One region of the Rhizobium sp. TRM96647 genome, then DNA from elsewhere that is predicted to be linked to it. Evidence: predicted binding sites of a transcription regulator. Region 1 holds the regulator's gene; the other holds the start of a gene.

Region 1 (5,699 bases):
ACAACAAGCGCGAAACCGACCCCAAGGTGCTGCAGGCAGCCAACTATCCGGTCCTGGTCCGCAACGCGCTCGCCGAAAAGCTCGGCGTCGCCGCGAACGACCGGGCGGCGCTGCGCCAGGTATCTGGCCTGTTCTCCGACAGCGCGCGCGTGAAACTGCGCGACATGGTGATGTCCGACCCGTCGATCATCGGCAAGACCCTGCCGGTGACGATACTCGCCAGCGCCAATATCGACAGCGCCTTCAAGGGCCAGTTCGACATGACCGTCGACGAGAGCAGCCGCCGCGTCTCCGACCGGCAGGTCGCCTGGATGGACCAGCTCGTCGAGGAAGGCGTGCTCGCCTCGGGCTTCAATACGGGCCTGTTCGTCAACGGCAATTCGAGCCGCCCGGAAGCCGCCGGCCTCGGCGTGGCGCTGGTCGGCTCGCTCTACCTGATGGGCATCGTGCTGGTGCTGTCGCTGCCGATCGGCGTTGCAGCCTCCATCTACCTGGAGGAATTCGCGCCGAAGAACCGGCTGACCGACCTGATCGAGGTGAACATCAACAATCTCGCGGCCGTCCCCTCGATCGTCTACGGTCTGCTCGGTCTCGCCGTCTTCATCAACTTTGCCGGCCTGCCGCGTTCCGCGCCGCTCGTCGGCGGGCTGGTGCTGACGCTGATGACGCTGCCGACGATCATCATCGCCACCCGCGCGGCCCTTCGCGCCGTGCCGCCCTCGATCCGCGCCGCCGCCCTCGGGCTCGGCGCCTCGAAGATGCAGACGACGTTCCACCATGTCCTGCCGCTCGCCATGCCCGGCATCCTGACCGGCACGATCATCGGCCTGGCGCATGCGCTCGGCGAGACCGCGCCGCTGCTTCTGATCGGCATGGTCGCCTTCGTCGCCAACATCCCCGCCACGCCGCTCGATCCGTCGACGGCGCTGCCGGTGCAGATCTACATGTGGGCGAACGAGGCCGAGCGCGCCTTCGTGGAGCGCACCTCCGGCGCGATCATCGTGCTGCTCGTTTTCCTGATCATCATGAACCTGGGCGCCATCCTGTTGCGGCGTCGTTTCGAACGCCGCTGGTAGTGGGGTAGAGAAGATGAACATCATGACCGAAGCTGCGACCGAAGAACTTTTGGAAAAGAAGATGAACACTGTTCCTCTGAAGATGGTCGGCAAAGACGTCTCCGTCTTTTACGGCGACAAGCGCGCCCTGTACGACGTGAACCTCAATGTCCGCGAGAACACGGTGACCGCGCTGATCGGCCCCTCGGGTTGCGGCAAGTCGACGTTCCTGCGCACGCTGAACCGTATGAACGACACGATCGACGGCTGCCGCGTCACCGGCATGATCACGCTGGACGGCGAAGACGTCTACGATCCGTCGATCGACGTGGTCGAACTGCGCGCCCGCGTCGGCATGGTGTTCCAGAAGCCGAACCCGTTCCCGAAGTCGATCTACGAGAACGTGGCCTATGGCCCGCGGATCCACGGACTGGCGAAGTCCAAGGCCGAACTCGACCAGGTGGTAGAGCAGAGCCTGCAGAAGGCGGGCCTCTGGAACGAGGTCAAGGATCGCCTGCAGGAGGGCGGCACGGGCCTTTCGGGCGGCCAGCAGCAGCGTCTGTGCATCGCCCGCGCCGTCGCCGTCAGCCCGGAAGTGATCCTGATGGACGAGCCCTGCTCGGCGCTCGATCCGATCGCCACCGCCAAGGTGGAGGAACTGATCCACGAACTGCGGACGAACTTCACGATCGTCATCGTCACCCACTCGATGCAGCAGGCCGCGCGCGTCTCGCAGCGCACCGCCATGTTCCACCTCGGCAACCTCGTCGAGGAGAACGACACCGACAAGATGTTCACCAATCCGGACGACCAGCGTACGCAGGACTACATCATGGGTCGCTTCGGCTGACGCCTGCCGTCGCCGGCAAAAGACCATGGCGCCTGCGCCAGTTGAGGAACAAGAAACATGACACCGACCCATATCGTTTCGATCTACGATGAAGAGCTGAAATATCTCACCCGCCGCATCTCCGAGATGGGGGGCACGGCCGAGCAGATGGTGGGCGACAGCGTGCGCGCGCTGGTCAACACCAACGTGGCGCTGGCGCAGAAGGTGATCTCCGAGGACGTCATCCTCGACACCGCCGAACGGCAGATCAACGAGAAGGCGATCGTCACGATCGCCAAGCGCCAGCCGATGGCGGCCGACCTGCGCGAGATCATGGGGGCGATCCGCATCGCCGCCGAACTCGAGCGCGTCGGCGACCTCGGCAAGAACACAGCCAAGCGCGTCGTCTCGGTGCAGGGTTCCGGCATTCCGCGCAACCTCGCCCGCGGCCTCGAACACCTGGCCGAACTGGCGCTGATGCAGCTCAAGGAAGTCCTCGACGTCTATGCCTCGCGCAACATCGAGAAGGCCAAGGAGATCCGTGAGCGCGACGACGAGATCGATGCGATCTACACCTCGCTGTTCCGCGAACTTCTGACCTACATGATGGAAGATCCGCGCAACATCACGCCCTGCACGCATCTGCTCTTCTGCGCCAAGAACATCGAGCGCATCGGCGACCATGCGACCAACATCGCCGAGACGATCTTCTACATGGCGACCGGCTCGCAGCCGGAAGGCGAACGTCCGAAGGACGACCACACCACGTCTGTGGGTGCCATCGAGGAATGATGTCGTCGAACCGCCCGCCGATCGACGCGGCGGTCACATGGCGGTCCGGGGTGGTCGCAGGTGGGCCGCTCGGACCAGGAATGAGCATGGCCCAGGAGTGAGCAAGGCATGGTTCCAAAGATTACCGTGGTCGAAGACGAGGAGGCGCTGAGCGTCCTCCTGCGCTACAACCTCGAGGCCGAGGGCTTCGAGGTCGATACGATCCTGCGCGGCGACGAGGCGGAGATCCGCCTGCAGGAGCGCCAGCCCGATCTTCTGATCCTCGACTGGATGCTGCCCGGCGTCTCCGGCATTGAACTCTGCCGGCGTCTGCGCCAGCGCTCGGAGACCGAGCGGTTGCCGATCATCATGCTGACGGCGCGCGGCGAGGAGAGCGAGCGCGTTCGCGGGCTCGCCACCGGCGCGGACGATTACGTGGTCAAGCCCTTCTCGACGCCCGAACTGATGGCGCGGGTCAAGGCGATGCTGCGGCGCGCCCGGCCAGAGGTCGTCTCGACGCTCCTCAAGTGCGGCGATATCGAACTCGACCGCGAGACCCATCGCGTCCACCGCCGCTCGCGCGAGGTGCGGTTGGGGCCGACGGAATTCCGTCTGCTGGAGTTCCTGATGTCGTCCCCCGCCCGCGTCTTCTCCCGCTCGCAGCTTCTGGATGGTGTCTGGGGTCACGACATCTATGTCGACGAACGAACCGTCGACGTCCATGTCGGCCGCCTGCGCAAGGCGCTGAACTTCTCCAACATGAACGACGTCATCCGCACGGTGCGTGGCGCAGGCTATTCGCTGGAAGCCTGAAATCGGGCGGACGGTCATTGCGACAACGAAAAACGGGCCCGTCGAAGGCCCGTTTTTCGTTGTTCCGTATCCTGTGGCACACGGAGCCCTCGCTCAGCGTGCCCGGCGGCGCTCTGCCGAGGGCTGGTAGGCGAGCCGCTGGTGGTAGGTGCAGTAGGGGGAATTGTCCGGGGATTCGTTGCCGCAGAAGTGGAAGTCGTCCTTCAGCGGGTCGCCGTTCGGCCACTTGCAGGTACGCTCGGTCAGTTGCGTCAGCTCGAGGCGGCGCGACATCGGCACGACGACGTTGGCGACGACCCGGGTGATCGGCTCTTCGTCATACTCGAAGGCGACCTCTTCCTTGGTGACGACGGCGCCGGTCGGACGGGCGATCGTGCGGGTGGCGACGCGCGGAGCGAAGTTCGCAGGACGCGGTGCCGAAGCCGGGCGCTTGGCGCGGGCCGCCGTCGGCGCGCCGCCGGACTTGGCCCGGCCGGGCAGGGCGAGACGGTGGACCTTGCCGATAACCGCATTGCGGCTGACGCCGCCGAGCTGTGCCGCGATCTGGCTGGCGCTCAGTCCTTCGGACCAGAGCTTCTTCAGCTTCTCGACCCTCTCGTCCGTCCAGTTCATCTCCGTCATCTCCTCGTTTCAGCGTTCGTTGCCGAGAATCCCTCGGCGCTGCCCGGATTTCTCCGCAGCGCGAAATGCTCTGATACTGTTGGTGACTAGTTCCGCCGCATGCAGTCTAGCAATTGAGTTTTAACCTACCGACAGGGGGACTCTGTGACAAGAGTCGCCGGAATCCGCCCGAATCGATTTTCCGGTTTTCCCCAACTTGCTCGCCGGGTGTGACTCACTTGCGACACTTCTCCGCGCGATCCGAAACCTCACGCAAGGGCATATCGAGGCGGATTTCGTCGCCTCGCCGTTTGTTGACAATAAGCCCTGAAATGCTGATAGTGCGCCCGCCGCCGTGAGGCGGCATTTTCGATTTTTCCGCACTGGAAAGATCCGGAATCCGTTTCCGCATCCGCTGCGAGGGAGATACGCGCCATGGCTGATGCCACGCCGCTCTACGAGACCTATCTGCGTGCGCCGCTGCGCTTCGAGCGCGGCGAGGGCGTCTGGCTGATCGCGGAAGACGGCTCGCGCTATCTCGATTTCGCAGCCGGCGTCGCGGTCAATTCGCTGGGCCATGCCCATCCGCACCTGGTCGAGAGCCTCAAGGCGCAGGCCGACAAGGTCTGGCACCTGTCCAATCTCTACGAGGTCCCCGGGCAGGAGACGCTCGGCAAGCGCCTGACCGCGGCCACCTTCGCCGACAAGGTGTTCTTCACCAATTCCGGTGCCGAGGCGCTGGAATGCGCGATCAAGACGGCCCGGCGCTACCAGTATGCCAAGGGCTATCCCGGCAAGTTCCACATCATCACCTTCGAGGGCGCCTTCCACGGCCGCACGCTGGCCACGATCGCGGCCGGCGGCCAGGAGAAGTACCTGGAAGGCTTCGGTCCGAAGGCGCCGGGCTTCTACCAGGTACCCTTCGGCGACATCGCCGCCGTCAAGGAGGCGATCACCGAGGAGACGGCAGCGATCCTGATCGAACCCGTGCAGGGCGAGGGCGGCATTCGCGTCGTCTCGAACGAGTTCCTGCGCGAACTGCGTTCGCTCTGCGACGAATACGGCCTCCTGCTCATCTTCGATGAAGTCCAGACCGGCGTCGGCCGGACGGGCAAGCTGTTTGCCTACGAATGGTCCGGCGTCGCCCCGGATATCATGGCGGTCGCCAAGGGCATCGGCGGCGGCTTTCCGCTGGGCGCCTGCCTTGCGACCGAGGAGGCGGCCTCCGGCATGGTCCCGGGCACGCACGGCTCCACCTATGGCGGCAACCCGCTCGCCATGGCCGTCGGCAACGCCGTGCTCGACGTCGTCCTGCAGGAAGGCTTCCTGGAGCACGTGCGCGACGTCGCTCTCGTGCTGCGCCAGGGCCTCGCCTCGCTGAAGGACCGTTTTCCCGATATCATCGAGGACGTCCGCGGCGAGGGCCTGATGCTCGGCATCAAGGCGAAGGGGCCGTCGGCGGATCTGCTGAAGGCCGTTCGCGCCGAGCATCTGCTGCTGGTCCCGGCGGGCGAGAACGTGCTGCGGCTGCTGCCGCCGCTGGTCGCCACCGCCGAGGAAGCCCGCGAGGGCCTAGCGCGGATCGAGCGCGCCGCGGAGAAGCTGAGTGCAGAGAAGAAGAAGGCCTGAGG
Region 2 (5,699 bases), on a different contig from region 1:
ATGAGGCCGGCACCGCCGAGGCCGGTGATGACCTCTGGAATATGCACCAGCGTCTGGCAGTACATGATCACCGACAGGATCAGGATCGCGTAGAAGGCGCCGTGCTCCAGGTAGCGGTATTCGGCGAGCGTGCCCTTGTCGACCAGCATGATCGTCATCGAACGCACATACATGGCGCCGATACCGAGGCCGATGGCGATGATGAAGAGGTTCTGCGTCAGTGCAAACGCCCCGATCACGCCGTCGAACGAGAAGCTCGCATCGAGCACCTCGAGGTAGATGAAGGCGCCGAGGCCACCCTTTGCGGCCGCGCTCATCGTCTGCTGCGATGCATCCAGGAGGCCACCCACGACTTCGACGGCCAGGAAGGTGAGCAGACCGTAGATGGCCGAATAGACGAAGCTGTCCGCCGCCTCGCCTTCGAGGAAGGTCGAGAAGACGAGGATCAGGATCAGGACGAAGGCGATCTCCACGCCCTTGATCGTCGCATAGCGGGCCATGCGCTTCTCGATGAAGGCGATCCAGTGCACGTCCTTCTCATGGTCGAAGAAGTAGGTGAGGCCGACCATCATCAGGAAGGTGCCGCCGAAGGCTGCGATCGGCAGATGCGCCTCGTGCATGATCCGGGCGTATTCCTCCGGTTGCCTGGCCGCCAGCACGATCGCCTCGATCGGGCCGATCTGGGCCGCGATCACGACGATCAGAAGGGGGAAGACGATACGCATGCCGAAGACGGCGATGAGGATGCCCCAGGTCAGGAACCGGTGTTGCCACTCCGGCGTCATGTCCTTGAGCTTGTTGGCGTTGACGATGGCGTTGTCGAAGGACAGCGAGATCTCCAGCACCGCAAGCACGGTGCAGATGAAGAAGACCGTCGCCATTCCGCCGATCGTGCCGGTGGTCTGCCATCCGAGCCAGGCGCCGAGAAGGAGGCCGAGTGCGGTGACGATGAAGGCCCAGGTGAAATAGGACAGTGAACTTTTCGGCTGTATGCGCGTGGTCATGCCCGCACCTCGCTTTCGAGGACGGAATTTACACGGTTGCAGATGGGGAAAAGGCGCGTGCCAGAAAGGGCATGCGCATCAGGCATGTTCAGGATTTTCATGTTCTTGAATCCGCCGGCTTAATTGCTGGCGGTACCGACATCACGAGAGCGCCGTAAAAACTCTCGCCAGAGGGGCCCGGCACCAAAGTTTGGTGCTGCGGCGGGATGTCCGGGGCCGCAGCAGTTTCGTTTTCCCCGAAGTGTGCCGTTTCGTCAAGCTTTTTCGCGCAGCGGCCGGCTCGAGGGCACATCGGTCCGGCGGTGAAAGAAATGGATGCCGGCAGCGTACACAAGCCGGCATTCTGTCCCTATATTCCGGGGATCAGACCTGCCGCACGAGGAACACTTCACAATGAGCGCACCTTCCAAGATCAGCCCCGCCCTCACCCATTGGAGCGGGATCAACGGCCTGCCGCGCTTTGACCTCGTCTCCGACGACAGTTTTGCCGAAGCGTTCGATGCGGCCTTCGCCCTGCACGAGGCGGAGATCGACGTGATCGCGAGCAACGCCGAGGCGCCGACCTTCGACAATACCGTCACGGCGCTCGAGATCGCCGGCGACGAGCTTTCGCGCGTCTCGGCGCTGTTCTGGAGCCGCGCCGGCGCCAATACCAACGAGATCATCCAGGCGCTGGAGCGCGAGATCGCGCCGAAGATGTCGCGGCACTATTCGAAGATCGGCAACAATGCCGAACTCTTCGCGCGCATAGATGCGCTGTGGGAGGGGCGCGACGGGCTCGGGCTTTCGCTCGAGCAGACGCGCGTGCTGGAGCGGCACTGGAAGGGTTTCGTCAAGTCCGGCGCCAAGCTCGCAAAGCCCGAGCAGGAACGGCTGTCGGCCATCAACGAACAACTCGCCGGGCTCGGCGCGCAATTCGGCCAGAACGTGCTTGCCGACGAGAAGGACTGGTCGCTGCTGCTTTCCGAGGAAGCCGACCTCGAGGGGCTGCCCGACTTCCTCAAGGATGCGATGGCGGCGGCGGCCCGCGACCGGGGTGCGGAGGGCGGATATGCGGTGACGCTGTCGCGCTCGATCATCGAGCCGTTCCTGACGTTTTCCGCCCGGCGCGAACTGCGCGAGCAGGCGTTCCGCGCCTGGACCGCGCGCGGCATCACCGGCGGAGCGACCGACAACCGCGCGATCGTGCGCGAGACGCTGGCCTTGCGGGCGGAGAAGGCAGCACTTCTGGGCTACGAGAACTATGCCGCGCTCAAGCTCGACAACACGATGGCGAAAACGCCCGATGCCGTGAACGGGCTTCTCACCCAGGTCTGGGAGAAGGCAGTGGCGCGCGCCGCGGAGGAAGAGCAGGAACTTGCCCGCCTCGTCGCCGCCGAAGGGCGCAATCATCCCGTCATGCCGTGGGACTGGCGGTACTATGCGGAAAAGCTGCGAGCGGAAAAATTCGATTTCTCCGAGGCTGAACTGAAGCCCTATCTGCAGCTGGAAAAGGTGATCGAGGCGTGCTTCGACGTCGCCGGGCGGCTGTTCGGCATCCATGCCGTTCCGCTTGCGGGTGTGCCGGCCTATCACCCGGACGTGCGCGTCTTCGAGATCCGCGACCGCGACAACAGGCTTGTCGCCATGTTCCTCGGCGACTATTTCGCCCGGTCCTCCAAGCGCTCCGGCGCCTGGATGAGCTCCTACCAGAGCCAGCACAAGCTGTCGCTGAAGAACGGCACCACCGGCGAGATCCCGATCATCTACAACGTCTGCAATTTCGCAAAACCGGCCGAGGGTAAACCGGCGCTTTTGTCGCTCGACGACGCACGCACGCTGTTCCACGAATTCGGCCATGCCCTGCACGGCATGCTGTCGGACGTGACCTATCCGTCGGTCTCCGGCACCGGCGTCTCGCGCGACTTCGTCGAACTGCCCTCGCAACTCTACGAGCACTGGCTGACTGTGCCGGAGATTTTGAAGACCTACGCCGTGCACTACGAGACCGGCGAGCCGATGCCGCAGGCGCTCCTGGACAAGGTGCTGGCGGCGCGCACCTTCAACGCCGGCTTCGCCACCGTGGAGTTCACCTCCTCGGCCCTGGTCGACATGGCCTTCCACACACAGGGTGCGATCGAGGATCCGATGGCGGTTCAGGGCGAGGTGCTGGGGGAGATCGGCATGCCGGCATCGATCGTCATGCGCCACGCGACCCCGCACTTCCAGCATGTCTTTTCCGGGGACGGCTATTCGGCCGGCTACTATTCCTACATGTGGTCGGAGGTGCTCGATGCCGACGCGTTTGCCGCCTTCACGGAGACGGGCGACGCCTTCGATCCCGGCATGGCGGCGAAGCTGAAGGCCAACATCTATTCCGTCGGCGGCGCCATCGACCCCGAGGACGCCTACAAGGCCTTCCGCGGCAAGCTGCCGTCGATCGACGCGATGCTGGAGAAGAAGGGCCTGGCGGCCTGACCCCAGCCGCGTGACGGGCCCACTCTTCCCTTGAGAGGGGTGAGCAGCCCCGGACGTCATCTTCCCGTCACCGAACTGTATCGCTGGCGTCATCGATCCGTAACGTCGATGACACGTGACCGCCCGATGGTCGGCCGCGCGGATCGGACAGCGATTCGCGCGGTATCGACGAGGGATCCATGGCGACGGCGGCCGACCTCCTGACGCGGCGCTCCTTTCTACTGACGGCGGGTGCCGCCGGCCTTGCGGCCTCCTCGGCACTAGCCGTCCCGCACTATGCCCGGCGTCACGGCAGCCCGGTCTTCACCCACGGCGTCCAGTCGGGCGACGTCGACACCTCGTCGGGCATGATCTGGGCGCGAACCGACCGGCCGGCGGAGATCGCGGTCGAGTATTCCACCACAGAGAGTTTCACCAACGCCACGCGCGGCCCGGTCCTGAGGGCGGGACAGGAGACGGACTTCGCCGCAAAGCATCTGCTGACGGAGCTCCTGCCGGACCAGGACATCTTCTACCGGCTGACGGCGACGGATCCTTCTTCCGCGCACCTGGTCTCCGAACCGATCGTGGGCCGGTTCCGGACCGCGCCGCTGCGGCGGCGCTCGGTCCGGTTCGTCTGGTCCGGCGATACGGCCGGGCAGGGCTGGGGCATCGACGACATCGGCATGAAGACCTATTCGACCATGCTGCTGCACGAGCCGGATTTCTTCATTCATTCCGGCGACACGATCTATGCCGACAATCCCATCCCCGACGAGATCCGGCTTCGTGACGGGACGATCTGGAAGAACCGCATCGTCAGCGACGAGAAACGCGAGGTGGCGCGCACACTTTCGGAATATCGCGGGCAGTGGAAATACAACATGCTCGACCGGCACCTGCTGGACTTCAACGCGCAATGCCCGACATTCTTCCAGTGGGACGATCACGAGGTGCTGAACAACTGGTCGGCCTCCAAGGATCTCCGGGACGATCCGCGCTATCCGGAAAAGGACATCGCCGTCTATGCCGGGCGCGCCAAGCGCGCCTTTCAGGAGATGACGCCGATCCGCTATTGCGCCGACGAGCCGGGGCGGATCTTCCGCAAGATCGCCTATGGCCCGCTGCTCGACGTGTTCTTCGTCGACCTGCGTTCCTATCGCGATGCCAACCGCGGCAGGTCCGACCATCATCTGTTCGGCCGGCGACAGGCGGACTGGCTGAAGCGCGAACTTGCCGCGTCGAAGGCCACCTGGAAGGTGATCGCCTGCGACATGCCGCTCGGCGTGATGATCTGGGACGACTACGGCTTGAAGGTCGGCTACGAGGGGGTCGCCGACGGGCTGAACGGACCGCCCGCCGGACGCGAGCGCGACATCGCCAACCTGCTCTCGTTCATGCGTGACAACGCGATCCGCAACGTCGTCTGGCTCACGGCCGACATCCACTATACCGCGGCCCATCACTACGATCCGGCACGCGCTGTATTCAAGGAGTTCGAGCCGTTCTGGGAGTTCGTGTCCGGACCGCTGCATTCGGGCACCTACGGGCCGCATCCGCTCGACATGACGTTCGGGCCGGAGGTGCGCTTCATGAAGGCGTCGGGCGGCGGAGTCGACAGCAACCTGCCGCCCTCGGCCGGCCTGCAGTTCTTCGGGCTCGTCGACATCGAGGGCTCCAGCCAGCAGATGACCGTGCGGCTGATGGATCGGGAGGACAGGGAGCTGTGGAACGTCACACTCGATCCGGCGGTGACGGCCTGAACGCCGGCGTACAGAGTTTCGGCCTGCCTCTTTCGCAATTGCGTAAAACCATGTATGGAGCGCGCCAAATGCACGCGGTGCCTCCTTGTTCGTGCGCGCCCAGAACCTCAGAGATCAGAACATGTCCATTCGCAATATCGCGATCATCGCGCACGTCGACCATGGCAAGACCACGCTCGTCGACGAGCTCCTGAAGCAGTCCGGTTCCTTCCGTGAAAACCAGCGCGTCGCCGAGCGCGTGATGGACTCCAACGACATCGAAAAAGAACGCGGCATCACCATCCTCGCCAAGGCGACTTCGGTCGAGTGGAAGGGGACGCGCATCAACATCGTCGATACGCCCGGCCACGCCGACTTCGGCGGCGAAGTGGAGCGCATCCTGTCGATGGTGGACGGCGCGATCGTTCTCGTCGACTCGTCGGAAGGCCCGATGCCGCAGACGAAGTTCGTCGTCGGCAAGGCGCTCAAGGTCGGCCTGAAGCCGATCGTCGCAATC

What was found. The regulator PhoB, encoded in region 1, activates phosphate uptake and scavenging genes when phosphate is short. The targets are predictions, from matches to a motif close to TGTCATNNANCTGTCAT.
Region 2: a site for PhoB is predicted at 3,516-3,532, ahead of OCK02_RS01040 (alkaline phosphatase D family protein). Genes of this name have one in related genera too.

What each region holds. Positions count from the first base shown of each region.
Region 1 covers NZ_JAOXHF010000004.1:399,942-405,640, forward strand. Annotated here, with positions in the region: gene pstA (phosphate ABC transporter permease PstA) at 1-1,076, shown strand, start outside; gene pstB (phosphate ABC transporter ATP-binding protein PstB) at 1,090-1,905, shown strand; gene phoU (phosphate signaling complex protein PhoU) at 1,963-2,676, shown strand; gene phoB (phosphate regulon transcriptional regulator PhoB) at 2,785-3,468, shown strand; gene OCK02_RS10505 (GcrA family cell cycle regulator) at 3,562-4,080, opposite strand; gene OCK02_RS10510 (aspartate aminotransferase family protein) at 4,504-5,697, shown strand.
Region 2 covers NZ_JAOXHF010000001.1:219,161-224,859, reverse strand. Annotated here, with positions in the region: gene OCK02_RS01050 (DUF475 domain-containing protein) at 1-1,004, opposite strand, end outside; gene OCK02_RS01045 (M3 family metallopeptidase) at 1,398-3,461, shown strand; gene OCK02_RS01040 (alkaline phosphatase D family protein) at 3,641-5,203, shown strand; gene typA (translational GTPase TypA) at 5,325-5,699, shown strand, end outside.